DNA from 4 places in the Colwellia sp. MT41 genome. Region 3 is predicted to be linked to each of the others. Evidence: predicted binding sites of a transcription regulator. Region 3 holds the regulator's gene; each other region holds the start of a gene.
What was found. The regulator sigma-54, encoded in region 3, starts transcription at its own class of promoters, with help from an activator protein. The targets are predictions, from matches to a motif close to GTTGGCACGNNNNTNGNNT.
Positions count from the first base shown of each region.

Region 1 (4,726 bases), 840 kb from region 3:
GACCTTACTGCGCCAATATTATCTTTGGCTTGTAATTGCGCTTTCGCTAAAACAATCAGTGCTTTTTCTTTACGACGAGATTTTTCCACATATTCTCTTAATGCCAGTACCGCTTGCGGGTGTTTATTTTGTTGTTGATACAATTTTGCTAGGGTAAGTAGCGCTTGTGGCTCTTTAGCGTTATGACCAATAAATTCATCAATTAAATCTATGGCTGCATCAAGCTGGTTTTGTTTAACTAAAATTCGGCTTAACTTGAGCACCACATAAAAATCATTAGGATCTTGTGCGTATGACTTTTGTATCCAAAGTTGGGCATTTTCAATATCTTTTTTGAATAAATAACTGTCAGAAATTTCGGTCATCAGTAAAATATTTTTATCAAACAAGGCTAATTTAGTTTCCAAGAAGCTCAGTGCTTTATCATAGTCACCCATAATATTATCCATGCGAGCTAAATGCACCATAGCAATAATATTTGCCTTATCTAACACCAAAGCTTGCTCAAAGGCCGCTCTTGCTGACGCGAGTTCTCTGTTTAAGCCATAGAGCATGCCTAGGCGTTGCTGAAAAAAGCTATCTTGGGGGAATTCTGCTACCAAGGATTTGGCAATATCGATAGCTAAAGGATATTTTTGGGTATTTTGATAGGCATCAATCAAGAGTAATTTTATTTGTGTGCCATTAATTTTATTATCTTTAATGGCTGATAAGGCCTCTATGGCTGCTTTATAATCGCCAGATTGCATTTTACTGCGCGCCAAGTTACTTACGCTAACGGTAGAATTGGGGTAACTATCCACTACTTTTTCAAAGTAAAATTGTGCCTTGGCACTATCTTCTAATTGTAAGTAGGTTAAGCCAAGCAGTGTTAAAATATCAGCATTACCTGGACGAGCAACATTGGTTTTGATGAGTAAGTGACGGGCAGAATTTAAATCGCCTTGTTGTATTTCAATACTGGCGAGCATGCGTACAGTATCAATATCATACTCAACATAATTAAGGTAATAGCTTAGGTAGCGATGGGCATCATTTAAGTTACCAAATTGAAAATTGGTCAGTCCAGCTAAAAAATAATAATCAGGGGTGTTTTTCATCACCTCAGGTGGTACTGCGGATAAGGTGGCGATTACCTCGGTGAGTTTGTTGTTAGCAGCATTATTATTATTCGGCATGCTGGCATTGATAATGGCTTTTAAATAACCCGCTCTCGGTTCATTGGGAATTTTCGCCAGAATAAAATCCACATGGGCAACGGCTTGTTGATACTCTTGCAACTCAATGTGCAGCATAGCTATGGTTAAACGAGCGGATAAGTGTTTATCATTAATCTTGAGCGCTTCATTAATAGCAAGTAATGCCCCTTGGCGATCGCCTAAGCGATGTAATATTTTAGCTTTTAATACCCAACCATTGATAAATGGTTTAACACTGCTAAGAGATAAATCAATGTAAGCGAGTGCTTTATTAACGTTGGACTCTTGAAAAGCAATTTGTGCTCTACCTAATAAGGCTATCTGGTTTTTAGGTTTCATACTGAGTGCGGCAATAAACGCTTTATCAGCTAGTTTATATTGTTTTTTGCCAATAAATGCTTGTCCTCTAATGAGTAATAACTCATTTTCAATTTGCTTGTTACGCTGACCAAGTTGCGCTATTTCTAATGCTTGGTCATATTTTCCTTGTAAAAGGTAAGCTTGCCCGTACAAGGTAATTAATCGGTCGTTATCAACCTTGCCATCTCTGGCTCGATCGAGTTCTATTTGTGCTGCCGAGCCATTGCCTTGAGTTATGAGTATTTGTGCCATTAACACCCGCGATGGCATATGTGTAGGGTTTGCTTGGATAATATTTTTTAAATGGATAATAGCACTAGCAAACTCATCATTTTGAAAAGCAATTAAGGCTTGTTCATAACTGGCATCAAGATTTTCGTTTGCCAATGTTAAAGGTGTAATGAACGAGAGAGAGAGTAAAGCAACTATTAAGCTATTATTTATATTCATGTTATACCGATTTTAATAATCTGTTTTTAGGGTGGTTATGCATACTAGTTTACTTTACTAGGTGCTTTGCCTGAGGTTTAACTGTAAATCTATTGCAAGACATTAATTATTAAAATAGTAACATTGATAGTGACTTAGTTAAAAAACATTTATATAAATTAATTAGCAAAAATTTAACAATGATTGTCGGTTTTTTTTACACCAGAAAACTTTACCCGCTGAACTCAACAAGGTAACATGCTTAAGGTGTTGTTAAATGGCGACATTGAATTTATGGTACGATAATTGCTTACTGTATTATGTAATATAAGAAAATGGTTAAACTGCTATAAATGGCGGGTTAACCGGTAATTAACTCTCAAAGCGATAAAGTATTAAGACTATGACTTTAATTAAAAATGTATTTAAAATTCTTGCAGTAACTGCTTTATTTTCATCGGCTAATTTATTCGCCGCTGATTTTTTTGTTAATACCACGATTGATGATGCAAATAATGATGCCGTTGGTGGTTGGAAATATGAAATTGACAAAATGGATGTAAAATGGGCAAGTGACGGTTTAATTACTATTGATATTTATACCAACTTTGTTGATTACAATAATGAATATAGTACTGGTTCAAGTTGGCAATATGATTCAGATTGGCAATGGAAATCTAATGGCAACATTGTTTTAGGTGATTTACTTATTGGCACTGATGGTGCTAATTCACCTTTTGACTATGCTTTTGTTTTGTCTGATGCGGATAGACAACGTCAGAAATATTGGGAAAAGAGTCACTGGGATAATACCGGTACTTTAACTGAAATCAGCTCTACGTTAACGGCAAAAGAATTTCATAATAATTCTAGCAGCGTACAAGAGGGCCAAGTCATGGCTGGAGATATCGTTCCAGGTACAGGTCAACAAAGTGCTTGGTCTGTTGATAGACAAAACACGGGTGCTAATTATGATAATTATGATGTGATCAGTTTTAGCTTTAACGTCAGTGGCATTGATGCTTTTCAAAATGCTTCACAATTAGCCTTTAGTTGGGCCATGTCTTGTGCCAATGATATCGTTGCTGGTGTAGTTAGTGTTAATCGTCCTACTAGTGTGCCAGAGCCAGCAACAGGGTTACTTATGTTATTAGCCTTTGCTTTTATGGCTAAAATCCGCAGCAAAAAAGCAAATGATTTTTCTGCCTAGTTCATGAGTGTATGTAGCTTAGGTAAGTTGTAGATACAAAAATGAATGAAAAAAAACGACCTAAGGGTCGTTTTTTTATGCGCTAAAATACGCATTAAAACACGTACTAACACGGGTAAAGCTGTTAATATCACCGTTTGCTATTACCCCTAACACACATATTTACTGAACTTTTATGACATCTAAAAATGATGATAGTATTTGCCCTTTATGTCAGCAAAATAATCGTTGCGATGTTAACGCTAACAGTGGTTGCTGGTGTATGAATAGCCAAGTAGCTGAAGCACTTTTGGCAAAGATTCCTACTCATCTTAGAAACATAAGTTGTGTCTGTAATGCTTGTATTAGAGGTCATCTACAGCAACAAACGTTAAATCATAGTGCCGAGTAACAGTTTTTATGACACCTGTTTTATTCGCTGTAAAAATAAAAACACCTACGAATAATAATTATTTATCTTTTAGCACTACGAAAGTAACGCTCAGGATAGTAAAATCCCCCTATGAAAGCATTATCTTGTTACCTTTATGAATAAATCCCAAGCAAGCCCAGCAGTAAATCAATCAATACTAAGCTCAAAGGCTAAAATTGCCATTATTGGTGGTGGTGTTGCTGGCTCCACCATAGCTTTACGATTTGCTGAACTCGGCTTAGACACCACACTGATAGAAAAAGGCCCCAGTTTAGTCAATGGCCCACCTATTTGCCATTTACATGCTGGCGGTAACTTGTATCGTGAGATTTGTGATCAGCAGTGTCTTACTTTATTACAGCAATCGATAGATACCGTGAAAGTATATCCACACAGTGTCAATATACGCCCGACACTTATTGCGCTGCCTAAAACGGATCATGGCCAACCAGAAGATCTATTACCTCGCCTAGAAAAATTACGCGCCAGATATGCTGAGCTAGTGGCTCAAGATGAGAGCAACAAGGTACTAGGTGAACCAGAGCATTACTTTCGGTTTTACTCGCGGGCAGAGCTTGATGCACTGCTTGATATACCATTACCAAGCGTGGCAAAAAATGACAGTGATTGGTTAGTCGCCTTTGCCCAGCATGTTGAATTAGACAGTCTTAAATTTCCAGTGCTGTTAGTACAAGAATATGGCTTATCAGCATTTCGTTTTGCTGCTATTACCAATTTAGCGATAGCGCGTTTGCCCAGCTGTCATTTACATACTAACAGCCAAGTTATCGCTATTACTAAGCAAGAAAATTCTTTAGGTTGGCAAGTGTCAACTCAGCACCAACAGAGCCAAGTTATTAGCCATCAGTATTATGATTATGTGATTAATGCCTGTGGTTTTAAAAGTGGTGAAATTGATGACATGGTAAGTGCTAAGCGGCAACGTATGGTGGAGTTTAAAGCCGCTTATGTTGCTCATTGGTCTAAATGCCAAGGCTTATGGCCTGAGGTTGTCTTTTATGGCGAGCGCGGTACTCCGCAAGGGATGGCGCAATTAACGCCATACCCAGATGGCTATTTTCAACTACATGGTATGACCCAAGACATTACCCTGTT
Region 1 covers NZ_CP013145.1:254,649-259,374, forward strand. Annotated here, with positions in the region: gene prsT (XrtA/PEP-CTERM system TPR-repeat protein PrsT) at 1-2,009, opposite strand, end outside; gene CMT41_RS01110 (PEP-CTERM sorting domain-containing protein) at 2,392-3,198, shown strand; gene CMT41_RS18420 (cysteine-rich CWC family protein) at 3,374-3,589, shown strand; gene CMT41_RS01115 (FAD-dependent oxidoreductase) at 3,726-4,726, shown strand, end outside.
Region 1: the regulator sigma-54 is predicted to act here: its motif matches at 2,282-2,300, upstream of CMT41_RS01110 (PEP-CTERM sorting domain-containing protein).

Region 2 (4,726 bases), 1.9 Mb from region 3:
GGTCAAGATAAACCAAGTGGCGATCGACTTACTCGATGAGCCTATTCTTGGTCAACCATGGTTTAATGTTATAGCCCGTTCATTCAATCCACGTGAAGGTGATTGGCATGAAATATCACTTAAAGATGGTCGCCGTGTTAAATTAGAAATCACCAGTTTAGGCGCTCAGCCGGGGCAGTTAATTCTGATTACCGACCTTACCGAGACCCGCCTTTTACAAGATAAAATAGCGCAGATGCAGCGTCTTTCTTCATTAGGTAAAATGGTTTCAACCCTAGCTCATCAAATTCGTACGCCATTATCTGCGGCAATTTTATATGGTGAAAACTTAATCAGTAATAAATTAGCAGAATCGGCACGTGTTGATTTTCAAAAGAAATTAAACGCCCGCTTACATGATTTAGAGCAGCAAGTGAATGATATGCTGCTGTTTTCTAAAAGTGGTAAAGAACAGGTTGTTGCTCCTTTAGCCGTTAACGCCTTGATTGATGATGCGGTGCATTCTATGGATGCTTTAATAAGTAAAGCGGGTGCACAAGTCAAAGTACAGTACTGTGAAGATGAGCTTTATATCCTAGGCAATAAAAGTGCCTTAACAGGCGCTATGCAAAACTTATTGCATAACGCCTTAAATGCCATGACCGCCTTACCGGCAAGTAGTGCCGCTAAAATAGTTGCCCCCTTGATAAATATTCAAGTGTATAGCCAAGACAATCATTTATATTTAAGTGTTAAGGACAATGGCCCAGGTATAGACCTTGAAATTCGTGATAAAATTTTTCAGCCTTTCTATACCTCAAGCAGTAAAGGCACTGGGCTTGGTTTGGCTGTGGTGAAGTCTGTGGTTAACGCTCATCAAGGTGAGGTGACTTTACTTAACGAAGCTGATGCAGGTGCAGGTGCACATTTTGTGATTAAATTACCGCTGCTAGAGCAGGGTAGTGTGATGAAAAACAATCCAGAGGGAGAGTACTAATGGCTGAACATAAAGTTCTTGTGGTGGAAGATGATGCCGGTTTACGTGAAGCCTTGGTTGATACCTTATCATTAGCCGGTTATTGCTGTGTAGAGGCAGATTCTGGTGAAGCTGCTTTATTGCTGTTGAAAAAACAGCAGGTTGATATTGTTGTCAGTGATGTACAAATGGGTGGTATGTCGGGCTTATCTTTATTGAAAAGTATTAAAAATAAACAGGTAAATTTACCGGTGTTACTGATGACAGCATATGGCACCATTGATGATGCGGTACAAGCGATGCGAGATGGCGCTTGTAACTATATTGCCAAGCCCTTTGCACCGCAAGTGTTACTCAATATGGTCAGTCAATATATTCCGCCCAAAAAGGTGAATAAAAATGAGCCCATCGTGGCCGATAAACGCTCATTAGAATTACTGGTTTTGGCTAAAAAAGTCGCCAGTACCGATGCGTCGGTAATGATCCTTGGTCCCAGTGGCTCAGGTAAAGAAGTGTTAGCCCAGTATGTTCATCATCACTCTAAACGCAGTGCACAACCTTTTATCGCCATTAACTGTGCGGCCATTCCTGAAAATATGCTTGAAGCCACCTTATTTGGTTATGAGAAAGGTGCTTTTACCGGCGCCATCCAAGCCTGCCCAGGAAAGTTCGAACAAGCGCAGGGCGGCACTATTCTACTTGATGAAATAACCGAAATGGATATAGGGCTACAAGCCAAAATTTTACGGGTATTGCAAGAGCGCGAAGTAGAACGCTTAGGTGGCAGAAAAATCATAAGTCTTGATGTACGTGTTATTGCTACCACGAATAGAGACCTACAAGCCGCAGTAAAGGATGGTCTCTTTAGAGAAGACCTTTATTATCGTCTTAACGTTTTCCCACTCACTTGGCTACCCTTAGCTGAGCGCGTTGATGATATACTTGTGCTGGCGCAACACTTAATCTCTCGTCATTGTCAAAAAAATGGCGATCCCATCCCTGAGTTTTCGGGTGCTGCGCGTAGTAAACTTAATGCTTATCATTGGCCCGGTAATGTCAGAGAGTTGGATAATGTTATCCAACGGGCACTTATTTTACATACCGACAAGCTTATTGATGCGGGCGATTTAATGATTGAAAACTTTGATACCGCATTAGTGATAGAGCCAGAGCAAGTGACGAACACTGACGATAAGCTTGGTAGTGAATTAAAATTGCAAGAGCATCAAATTATTCTTGATACCTTACAAGCCTGCCATGGTAGTCGTAAAGCGGTGGCCGAGCGCTTAGGCATTAGCCCACGTACCTTACGCTATAAAATTGCCAAAATGCGCGACTCGGGTATAGAAATCCCCGCCTAGCTTATTCAGTCTAACGAGCTATTATCACTAACAGCTAGTTATAGCCAAATTACTGTTCTCCCCCGCTCTAACAAAATCAAAAGCTATTATTGCTATCCCTTAGTAAAGTAGCTTTCGATTTTTTCCTGCTCCCCTCCCCTTGGTAAAACTAAATAACGTTTTTGGCACTATGCTTGCAGTCACATTGTTATACCTAATTTAACGTAAAAAAATTGACAAAAGTGAGCGCACTATGGATATCAAAAGTAACTCTCTCTATAGCCAAATGCAAAGTATGTCGCTACAAGCTATGGGTAACAAATTACCCTCGGTTGATGCCATGGGTGTTAATGGTCTTGCTGATAGCAGCGTGGGAAAAATCAACGACTCAAGCAGTAATTTTGGTAATATGCTAACAGATGCCTTAAATAGCGTTAATGAATTACAACAAGAATCAGGGCAACTGAAAAGATCCTTTGAAATGGGCGATTCTAACGTCACCCTGGCTGAAGTGATGATTGCTTCCTCTAAATCAGGTATCGCCTTAGATGCAACGGTGCAAATACGCAATAAGTTTGTTGAAGCCTATAAAGAGATTATGAGCATGCCAGTATAATTTAACTGGCTTACATCAGTTAAATCTGAGTATCTGAATTAAGTTACCCTAAGTTATTAAATAAATTTTGTCGTAAAAAACAGTACAGCGGAGAAGTGAAGTGGCAGATACAAACGCAATGGTAGCAGCTGATAGCGATGGTGATATGATCGCCAGTGAAGCTGATAGCGCGGGAATGGAAGAGCAAAAATCCGGCTTTGCTGCATCGTTAGGTAATGTTGATATTTTAAGACAAATTACCATTGTGGTGGCCTTGGCGATTTGTTTAGCTATTGCGGTATTTGTTATTATGCTGGCCAATGAGCCTGAGTATCGTATTTTGACAAAATTACCAACGCAGCAGCTTATTAAAACCATGGATTACCTTGATGAAAATCAAGTAGAATACCGTCAAGAAAATAACACTATTTCAGTACCTACCGATGAATATCAACAGGTTAAGTTATTACTTGCTCGTGAAGGCTTAACCGATGAGGTTTCACAAGGTGAAAATATTTTAATGCAAGATATGGGCTTTGGCGTTAGTCAACGCCTTGAGCGAGAACGATTGAAATATGGCAGAGAGCAACAATTGGCTAACACGGTAGAACAACTAAATAGTATTAGCCGTGCTAGAGTTTTATTAGCTATCCCACGTGAGAATGTCTTTGCTAGGCGCGAAAAAACCCCATCCGCTACTGTAGTGTTAACTATGCGACGCGGCAAGATTTTATCCGATGAAGAAGTTGATGCCGTGGTTGATATTATTGCTTCGGCCGTGCAAGGTTTAAGGCCAAACCGGGTCACGGTTACTGATCAAAACGGTCGTTTACTTAATTCAGGTTCACAAAATTCGATTTCATCACGCTCACGTAAAGAGTTTGAAATTGAACAAAAGCGTGAACATGAGTACCTAAACAAAATTGATGGCATTCTTATCCCCATTGTTGGTTTAGGAAATTATACCGCACAAGTTGATGTCTCCATGGATTTTACCAATGTTGAAGAAACATCGCGCCGTTATAACGCTGACTTACCAGCATTGCGTAGTGAGATGAGTATTGAAAGCACTAATATAGGTGGCTTATTAGGTGGCATCCCCGGCGCGTTAACCAACCAACCTCCTATTGAATCCTCTATACCTGAAAATGCCATTGGTGGTCAAAAGAAAAGTATGCCGAGTAGAAGGCATACAGAGTCGACTAAAAATTATGAGCTTGATGAATCGATTAGTTATACTAGGTCACAAACCGGTATTATCAAGCGTGTCAGTGTTTCTGTGGCACTTGATTATGTTGCCAGCACTGCCACAGCAGCCACTGAATCTGGTGTCGATGCTCCAGTTGCTAGTTTAGTACCTCGTTCCACTGTGGAAATTGCTAGTATTCGACGATTATTACAGGGTAGTATTGGTTTTGATTTGCAACGAGGCGATGTTTTAGAAGTGCTAACCATTCATTTTAATCGTCCCGATTTTGGCGTTGTCGCTGAGATCCCTATCTGGCAACAACCTTGGTTTGTAAAAGTGCTAAAATTAGTATTAGGCGCCTTGGTTATCATCGTTTTAATATTGGCTGTTGTTCGTCCAATGCTGAAACGTTTAATCTACCCGGAACGAGCACCAGAAGATTATGGTGATAAATCACTGGATAGCCATATTGATTTAGGTGATGAAACTATGGATATGCTGACCTCAGAATTTGATGCGGGTGCGGTAGGTTTTGCACCAGATGGCAGTCTACAGTTACCTGATCTTCACCGAGACGAAGATATACTTAAAGCGGTTCGTGCGCTAGTAGCAAATGAGCCAGAATTATCATCGCAAGTAGTGAAAAG
Region 2 covers NZ_CP013145.1:1,346,880-1,351,605, forward strand. Annotated here, with positions in the region: gene CMT41_RS05690 (sensor histidine kinase) at 1-976, shown strand, start outside; gene CMT41_RS05695 (sigma-54-dependent transcriptional regulator) at 976-2,316, shown strand; gene fliE (flagellar hook-basal body complex protein FliE) at 2,549-2,911, shown strand; gene fliF (flagellar basal-body MS-ring/collar protein FliF) at 3,057-4,726, shown strand, end outside.
Region 2: the regulator sigma-54 is predicted to act here: its motif matches at 2,477-2,495, upstream of fliE (flagellar hook-basal body complex protein FliE).

Region 3 (4,726 bases):
TGTCTCACACCATTGAAGCAGAACGAATGGAACATTATGCAGATTTGGAGGTGAGTTACTTTGAAGCGCCACTTTATACTTTATATCCACAAAAACAAGGTAAACCGTGGAAAATTAGTGCCCAAGAAGCAACACTGTACAAAGATAATCGTGTTGAATTGAAAAGGCAGGTGCTTATTCAAGCAACTGAAATTGATAGCTTAATAAAAGAGATTCACTGCAAAGAAATCGTATTAGATTTAAAAACCAACATTATTAGTTCAGAGCAAGCCGTTATTGTGGTCGGCAGGGATTTCACCATGTACGGCTCAGGATTAATTATCGATTTGAACACTAAACAAATGACCCTAACCCAGCATGAACGCACAATTTATAAGAAACATGATGATAGCTAATTTATACCAAAGTACCTTGAAAGTACTAGCCCTAACTTGCAGCCTATTCTTATTTACTAATGCCCACGCGGCTAAAAAAGATTTAGAGCAAGAAATTACCATTAAATCACAACGACAATCTGCCGACCTTAAAAACAAAATTGCCAGTTATTTAGATAATGTCAGTATTAGACAAGGCTCTATTTCCATTACCGCAGATATAGTTAAGGTATTTAGTCGTATTGATAAAAAAACCGGTGAAAAAAATGATACCTATTTAGCCAAAGGAAATCCTGCCACCTTTGAGCAGCGACTAGAAGACGGTAGCTTAATTAGCTTACAAGCCGATGAAATAACCTATACCCCTAACGCTCATATGATCAAGATTTCAGGTAATGCGCTGGTCAAGCAAGCGGGTAGTGAGGTCAGTGGTGATATAATCACTTATAATACCTTAAGCGAAAAACTAGAAGCACAGGGCTCTGATAACCAGTCTGTTACCACCATACTGCAACCAACAATATTAAAGAAACAAAAAGAAACTCACGAAAAGTCTAAAGCGGAACAATCCGCTGATAACGTAATTGAGCAAGAAGCAGATAAAAAAGGTAATGGCAGTGGCTACTAATATCGATAGTAAACCCTCGGTAAACACGTTAATTGCCGAGGGTTTATCTAAGTCCTATAAAAATAGACAGGTTGTTAAAAATGTCAGTTTACAAGTTAATGCTGGGCAAATAGTTGGCTTATTAGGACCCAATGGCGCTGGCAAAACCACCTCCTTTTATATGATTGTTGGCTTAGTCCCCAATGATGGTGGCACTATCAAACTCAATGGCCAAGACTTAACACTTATTCCTATGCATGAAAGAGCCCGCATGGGCATAGGTTATTTACCGCAAGAAGCATCAATTTTTAGAAAACTCACCGTTAGTGATAATATCATGGCTATCTTACAAATACGTAAAGAGCTTACTGAAACACAACGCGCGGAAAAACTTGAACACCTGTTAGAAGAGTTTCATATTTGTCATATCAAAGATAATACCGGCATGAGCTTGTCAGGTGGTGAAAGACGACGCGTTGAAATTGCCCGAGCATTAGCGGCTGAGCCACAATTTATTTTATTAGATGAACCCTTTGCTGGTGTTGACCCTATTTCGGTTGGCGACATTAAAAAAATAATATTACAATTAAAAGAGCGCGGCATAGGTATATTAATCACCGACCATAATGTTAGAGAAACTTTAGACGTTTGTGAGCATGCCTATATCGTTAGCCACGGTGAAATAATTGCCCAAGGCAATGCCGAGCAAATTCTTGCTAATCAAAAAGTGAGAGATGTATACCTTGGCGAACAATTCACGCTATAGTAAGGCTATACTAAAGCGAAAATGACTAGCTTTAAGCAGAACAATTTAAGAGCAAAGTAGTGATAGATTAGCAAACTATAACTACTAAGAATAATAAATAGGAAATCATATAACCTAGATGCGACCTACACTACAGCTCCGTATTGGACAACAATTAACCATGACTCCGCAGTTGCAACAAGCAATCAAGCTGTTGCAACTGTCAACGTTAGAATTACAACAAGAAATTCAAGAAGTATTAGAGAGCAATCCATTACTTGAGCTTGATGAAAAAGTTGAAAATGAAAATACTAGCGATGAAAACAATCTTGAAGAAGCATTTACAACCAGTGTCTCTGAAACTAACACTGAGCTGACAACAAGTGACGGGAGTGAAGAGCAACCAGCAAGTATTGACGAAATCAGTACCACTGAGGCCATGGAAAAAAAGGAAATACCCGAAGAACTAAATATCGATACCACCTGGGAAGAAAGTTACAGTGCTGGCGTTTCAAATACCGGCGCAGTTAGTAGCCCTGCCGATGATTATACCTATCAAGGGGAAACCACGGACTCCATTCAAGATCATCTATTGTGGCAAATGGAATTAACGCCTTTCACTGATACCGATAAAACCATCGCTATTGCCATTATTGAAGCAGTTGATGATGCCGGTTATTTAACCGTATCACCAGAAGAAATTCTAGAAAGTGTCGGTACAGAAGGGCTAGAGCAGGATGAAGTTGAAGCGGTCTTAAAACGTATTAATATGTTTGACCCTATTGGCGTCGCTGCTCGCTCAATTGCTGATTGTTTACTTATTCAGTTGAATCAATTTAGTGCTGATACCCCTTATCTGAAAGAAAGTAAACTCATTATCAATGAACATATTGATTTACTTGGTAACCGAGATTACCGTCAGTTAATGCGTAAAACCAAATTAAAAGAAGATCAACTGCGTGAAGTTATGCGTTTAATTCAAAGCTTAAATCCTCGTCCAGGTGATGCGGTAATTAAAGGTAATAACCAATACGTTATTCCTGATGTTACCGTTGAAAAGAAAAATGGTCGCTGGGTGGTTGAGTTAAATTCGGACACGGCACCAAAACTCTCTATTAATAAGCAATATGCGGCCATGTCTAAAACAATGAAATCATCAACTAATGATGGTCAATTTATTAGATCAAACTTGCAAGAAGCCAAATGGTTTATTAAGAGCTTAGAATCTCGTAATGACACCTTACTCAAGGTGTCCAATTGCATAGTTCAGCGTCAGCAAGGATTTTTAGAGCATGGTGCTGAAGCCATGCTTCCTATGGTGCTCAATGATATTGCTGAAGCTGTTGATATGCACGAATCCACCATATCTCGAGTGACCACGCAAAAATACATGCACACACCAAGAGGGATTTTTGAGTTAAAATACTTCTTCTCCAGCCATGTTAGTACCGAAAATGGTGGTGAATGTTCATCGACCGCAATTCGTTCTTTAATTAAAAAACTTATCTTAGCGGAAACACCTGCTAAACCGTTAAGTGACAGCAAAATGGCTGATATACTGGCCGAGCAGGGAATAAAAGTGGCGCGACGGACTATTGCTAAATACCGAGAATCATTAGCGATACCACCATCAAACCAACGTAAGAGTTTACTTTAAAACACTACCATAAAAGGATCATGCTTATGCAAATTAATCTTTCTGGCCATCATGTAGAAGTAACAAGTTCATTACGAAAATATGTTGATAGCAAGTTCTCAAAACTAGAACGACATTTTGATCATATCAATAATATTCATGTCGTACTTACCGTAGAAAAGCTTAACCAAAAAGCAGAAGCCAATATCCATATTAATGGCGGTGAAGTGTTTGCCTCAGCAGTTAACGGCGACATGTATGCTTCTATTGATACTCTAGTTGATAAACTTGATCGACAAATCCTTAAGTATAAAGGTAAGATAGCTCAGCACTAAGCTTAGCTAAATCATGAATACGCTTTAAAGTAATTAAAGCCGATAAATCTGGCGCCCTAAGCTAAATGAATTAGCACAGTTGGGCGCCTAAAATAATTAACACCATTATGCAATTATCAGAAATATTAACAACAAGCTGTACCACTTGTGATGTAGAAATCACCAGTAAAAAACGTATTTTAGAAAAAATTTGTCAACTCGCTGCCAAGCAAATCGGTGATATAGAACAAGATGATCTGCTAGAAAGTTTACTTAATAGAGAAAAAATGGGTAGTACCGGCATAGGAAACGGCATTGCCATACCCCATGGTCGATTACCTAATGCCAATAAAGCTGTCGCAGTGTTAATAACAACAGAACAAGCTATTGATTTTGATGCCATAGATAATAGGAATGTAGATGTTTTTATTGCCTTATTTGTGCCGGAAAATAGCTGTAAAGAACACTTAATTACCCTACAAAGTATCGCTAAATTATTTAGTAATAAAAAGATGATTAAGCGAGTTCGCAAATGCCATGATAATCAAGCACTCTATAACCTAATTCAACAAGCTAGTAATACCCTAGATGCCATATAGTAAAGTACACGGATATAAGATATAAGAATGAAACTAATCATAGTTAGTGGCCGCTCTGGCTCGGGTAAATCAGTTGCCCTACGCGTATTAGAAGATCTTGGTTATTATTGTGTCGATAACATTCCAATTAACCTCTTACCGGCATTAATCCATACGGTTATCAATGACTATGAAAACGTTGCCGTCAGTTTAGATGTACGAAATTTACCAAAAGATCCCGAAGATATTCCTGAAATCATTGCCTACTTACCTAGAGCAGTAGACGTTAATACCTTATTTCTTGATGCCGATGATAAAGACTTAATCAGGCGTTTTAGTGAAACACGTCGTTTGCACCCCCTTATAAAGGAGAATATGACCCTTGAGCAAGCGATTACCCGAGAAAAGTCATTATTAGAGCCGATATCAACGAATGCTGACTTATACATAAATACTAGCCAACTTACCCCTC
Region 3 covers NZ_CP013145.1:3,755,643-3,760,368, forward strand. Annotated here, with positions in the region: gene lptC (LPS export ABC transporter periplasmic protein LptC) at 1-395, shown strand, start outside; gene lptA (lipopolysaccharide transport periplasmic protein LptA) at 358-1,002, shown strand; gene lptB (LPS export ABC transporter ATP-binding protein) at 992-1,747, shown strand; gene CMT41_RS15905 (RNA polymerase factor sigma-54) at 1,866-3,383, shown strand; gene hpf (ribosome hibernation promoting factor) at 3,410-3,697, shown strand; gene ptsN (PTS IIA-like nitrogen regulatory protein PtsN) at 3,805-4,275, shown strand; gene rapZ (RNase adapter RapZ) at 4,303-4,726, shown strand, end outside.

Region 4 (4,726 bases), 1.9 Mb from region 3:
ATGCTGCTGGGTCATTACCTTGCTTTAAATTATTCTTATCATTATTTTCCTGCTGACTTTGTTGCTCAACAGTAGCGTCGCCGACATCGACACCCTGCTCCGCCAACATATCTCTTAATTTCTGCATATTCTGCTCTAATGCTTCTTTTGCTTGCTGGTTTTGCACGACAAAATTAACCGTAGCTTGCTCACCTTGTAAATTAACGCGTACCTGCATATTACCAAACTCAGGTGGGTCCAAGATGATATCAAATTGCTGTAACTTCTGGCTGATCATAATCATGACTTTATCTTTTACCGCATCGGCAAAATCTTTTCTATAAATAGCGATGCTTTCTTGCTGCAGTTGCACCTTGTTTTTCTGGATTTGTGCGATATCACTGGCAACATTATGACTTAGCACTTCAACTGCTTGATGCTCAATATAGGCATCAGTGCTTTGTTTGGCTTGTGTTGCTTGCATGGTTAACGCTTGTGACTCAGAGAAAGAACGTGTGGCAAGATTGTCACTAACCTTACTGGTTGTTTTCATGCCTTGCTCGACCGGTTGCTCTTGTGACAACAGCAGAGCTTCAGCATACTCAGTATCATCAATAGCTTGTTGCTCACTACTGACAAGTTGTATTGCTTGTTGCTGCTGAGCCTGTTGCAACCCTTGAACTTGAGCATTGCTCAAGTTCACTTGTTTAGCTTGAACAGCTACGGGCTGTTCTTTAGCGGTAATTTCATGCGGTATTATCGCCGGTGTAGTTCGTTCTGCTATTGCTTTATCGGCACTAATATTACTTAATATTGAGTGAACCGAGCTAGTCTCTAACTCGGCTTTTTCAGCGAATTGTTGCTCATTCTTACTGGCTTTATTTGGCACAGCCTCGAGTGTATGGTTCGCTACTTTAGTAACAGAAGGTACCTGTTTTTCAGTTGCATCCGATGGGGAAACTGGCAATTCAGCACTATTTTTACCTGGGGGTTTGGCTGATAAAGTGACATTTTTTTCACTTAGGGGCGCTTTAGTTTTAGCTAATGACTCTTTTGCTAATGGGTCTTTTGCTAATGGGTCTTTAGCAAGAAGCTGTACCTCTGCGGCGGTTAGCTTATCATTACCAATAGGCTCAACGGGCAATTGGTATAAACCCGAGTCTACTTGCTCGGTAATTTGGCTTTTATTGGTTGCTGAAATACTGGCCGCTAAATCGCTTACTTTATTATTATTCAGTTGAGCTGCAGTTAACTGGGCATTCGTTAACTGCTCGCTAGTTATACTTTGATTGTTGCTGATGCTTTGCAGTGATTGTTGGTAATTTTTTAGTAGTTGCTCGCCTGGTTGCTGCGCAAAATCAACATTTTTTAGCTGGCTTTGAGCGAGTAATTCCTCTTTTGAAAACGCCTTGAGCTTATGTTCAAAGCTAAGTTCAACAGTATTTCGTGCATTTAATTTACCCTTTTCATCAGCGTCTGTTGCGCTGGTATCCTGTTTAGCCTCGGCAATACCGACTTTACTCTTGTTGGCTTGAATAATTTGTTGGCTATTAACGGGCTCACTCTTTGTTGATTTTTCGGCCGTATTAGTTAACGTTTGATCGCTATTATAAAGCAGTGCAATAAACTGCTCAGACTCAGCTAAGGCGTCATTATTAGCTGAGTTTGCTGTAGTTTTATCATCCGCTGTCACCAAAATATTATTTGCGGACGAGTGTTCGCTATTATCTTGATTGGCACTATCAGCGAGAACTTCCGCTGAATAGTCACTTTCTTGGCGACTTTTGACTTCATCTGTGTCATTTTTGCCGTTGGCGGCAACATCATTACCAAGCGTTGCCGAAGCTGATGCAATTTCTCCTTGAGACTCTTTATCACTGGTGACGTTACTTTCATCGCTGACATGTTGGGCAACCAAACGAGAAAATTCGGCCTCATCAGCTCGTTCACCGGAAGGTACCGAATTACTTTTGGTTTTTAAATCAGTATCTTGTGATAAAAAAACAGGTGAAACGTTTGCTGATTGCATAGTTATTCCAATCGTTGAAATTAGCTAAAATAATAAAAACCACACTGTCTATTACTGACTATTGCCACGGTAACTTTCATCTGTGCGCGATATAAACTCTGTACTAGCGCTTTGCTAGCTGGTCTCTATACTATGTAAAGCAATAATCATTCCAGTTATTAAATTTATAACGGATGTTATAGCCAAAATAACTAACGTAAAGCGCGTCGAACAAATTGTTGAGTGGCTATTTCATCAAACATTTTTTGTTCAGCTCTTTGTGCTGCTACCGCCATTTTTTGCAAACGTTTATCACGTAATAGCTCAACGGCTTTCACCTTTTGCCTTTGTTTAAGCCAAATACTTTTACTTTGCTCAACCAGTGCTTTGGCTTGTCGCATAGCAATTTCCACCTGCTTGGCCGCGGTATCAAGTTTGGCGATAAAAGCATGGTAATGTCTATAAGTGGCACTGTCTAAGCCCTGCTCTGCTCGTTGACTTAATCGTTTCATGTATTCTAAGCGGTAGTCTGCCACACCTTGTAAACGGGTAATATTTTGTTGATACTCATTTTCAGCTAATTTCAATTGATCGGCACAACGTTGCTCGTTGTCTTTTTCAAACTTTAATATGGTATCAAGTTGCTTCATTGCCATCTGCTGTACTCTTTTAAGTCAATACTTTTGTATCTATACCAACAACTAGCTCTTTGCTTGCTGTTTATTTTGCGCATGTGCCGCAGCAATAATTTCTTTCATCTGAGCAATACTTTGCTCATAAGGAATAATTTCAGTAATCTTTTGCTGTAAAAAAAAGTTGATCACTGGTAGCACGTTTATCGCCTGATCAATGCGTGGGTCATTGCCCTTGGTGTAAGCACCTATGGCAATAAGGTCTTTATTTTGCTGATAAAGGGAATACATTTGCTTTAATTGCTTGGCCAAATCTTGATGTTCGTCATCAGTGACCATAGGCATAACCCGTGATATAGAGCCTTCAATATTCACCGCGGGGTAATGTCCTGCATCGGCTAACTCTCGAGACAAGACCACATGGCCATCTAAAATAGCGCGCGCCGCATCCGCAATAGGGTCTTGTAAGTCATCACCTTCGGTTAATACCGTATAAAATGCCGTTATAGAGCCTTGCCCTTCACCGCCATTGCCGGCACGTTCAACTAATTGCGGTAATTTAGAAAAAACTGACGGCGGATAGCCTTTAGTTGCGGGTGGTTCACCTACTGCTAAGGCAATTTCACGCTGTGCCTGCGCGTAACGTGTTAATGAATCAAGCAGTAACAATACATCTAAACCTTGATCGCGAAAATACTCGCTTATTTGAACTGCCGTTTCACAACCTTTAAGGCGCATTAAAGGGGAATTATCTGCCGGAGCGGCAACAACAACGGCGCGCTTAAGCCCTTCTTCACCTAAAATTTCTTCAATAAATTCTTTTACTTCTCGGCCACGCTCCCCCACTAAACCAACCACAACAACATCGGCCGATGTCCCCCGTGTCATCATGCCCATAAGGACACTTTTACCAACACCTGAGCCAGCAAACAACCCCATGCGTTGGCCTTTACCAATGGTGATAAAGCTATTGATAGAGCGTACACCAACATCAAGTACCTCGGTGATGGCTCGTCGCGATAATGGATTCATGGGTTTACTATCATGATGATAATCATCATCTGATTTTATCGGCCCTTTACCATCAATGGGTTTGCCGACACCGTTGATTACCCGGCCGAGTAGGTCCATGGATAAAGGTACTTTAAATTTACTGGAAATAGGTAACACTCGTGCGCCAGGCATAACACCACGAAGGCTTTCTTCTGGCATTAAGTAGGTAATGTCTTGAGCAAAACCAACAACCTCAGCAAGTAAATCACCGTGTGCTGTTTCAACAAGACATTGACTACCAACATGTGCTTTCACGCCTACGGCTTCTAGGGTTAAACCGACAACACGCACTAACCTACCGGCAACGGGCGCTTTAAAGTCATGAATAAATTTTTGACTGTTTTTAAAGCGCTCGGTTAGACGTAAGCTATCAACCATAGTGTTTATTTACCTTAAGATAAAAAGTTAAAACGAAAAACAATCAAGCGCGACAAAAAATTAAGAGCTTTGATGTAAAGCATCTTGAAAGAAAGGTTCCAGCACTTGCTTTAGCCTTGCTTTCATTTGCAGGTCGATATTTGAGGTGCTGTTTTCTATTTGGCAGCTACCTTGAGGCAGTTGGGGTGCTGGCAGTAAACGCCAACCTTGCTCGGCAATATGCTCAGCGCCAAATTGAGCTTCGACTAGGCTAATATCGTTTGGGTTTAAACATATTTGTGTTTGAGCATCACTACTAGGTAAACTTTTGATGCCAGTAGTTATTGCCGTCATTAAAATGTCAGGGTTAGTTTTAGCTTCATGTAAAACCACAGCTTCTGTTAGCTGTAAAACCAAATTAAGAAGCTGTTCTTCGACATTTTTTTCCACACTTGCTAGTGGTAGGTGTAATTGTTCAATTAATTTTTGCCAACGATCACTTTGTTGTTCAATTTGCTCCTTGCCTTGGGTTAAACCTTGCTCAGTACCTTCGGCAATACCTTGTTTTGTTCCCTCTGCTAACCCTTTAGCTTTACCTTCTTCAAAACCTTTAGTGAAGCCTTCTTCCTTACCTTGATTAAAGCCTTCTTCACTGGCGGCTATACGAATATCGTCAATTTCTTGCGCTGTCAGTGGT
Region 4 covers NZ_CP013145.1:1,352,894-1,357,619, reverse strand. Annotated here, with positions in the region: gene CMT41_RS05730 (flagellar hook-length control protein FliK) at 1-2,008, opposite strand, end outside; gene fliJ (flagellar export protein FliJ) at 2,200-2,637, opposite strand; gene fliI (flagellar protein export ATPase FliI) at 2,689-4,050, opposite strand; gene fliH (flagellar assembly protein FliH) at 4,111-4,726, opposite strand, start outside.
Region 4: the regulator sigma-54 is predicted to act here: its motif matches at 2,146-2,164, upstream of CMT41_RS05730 (flagellar hook-length control protein FliK).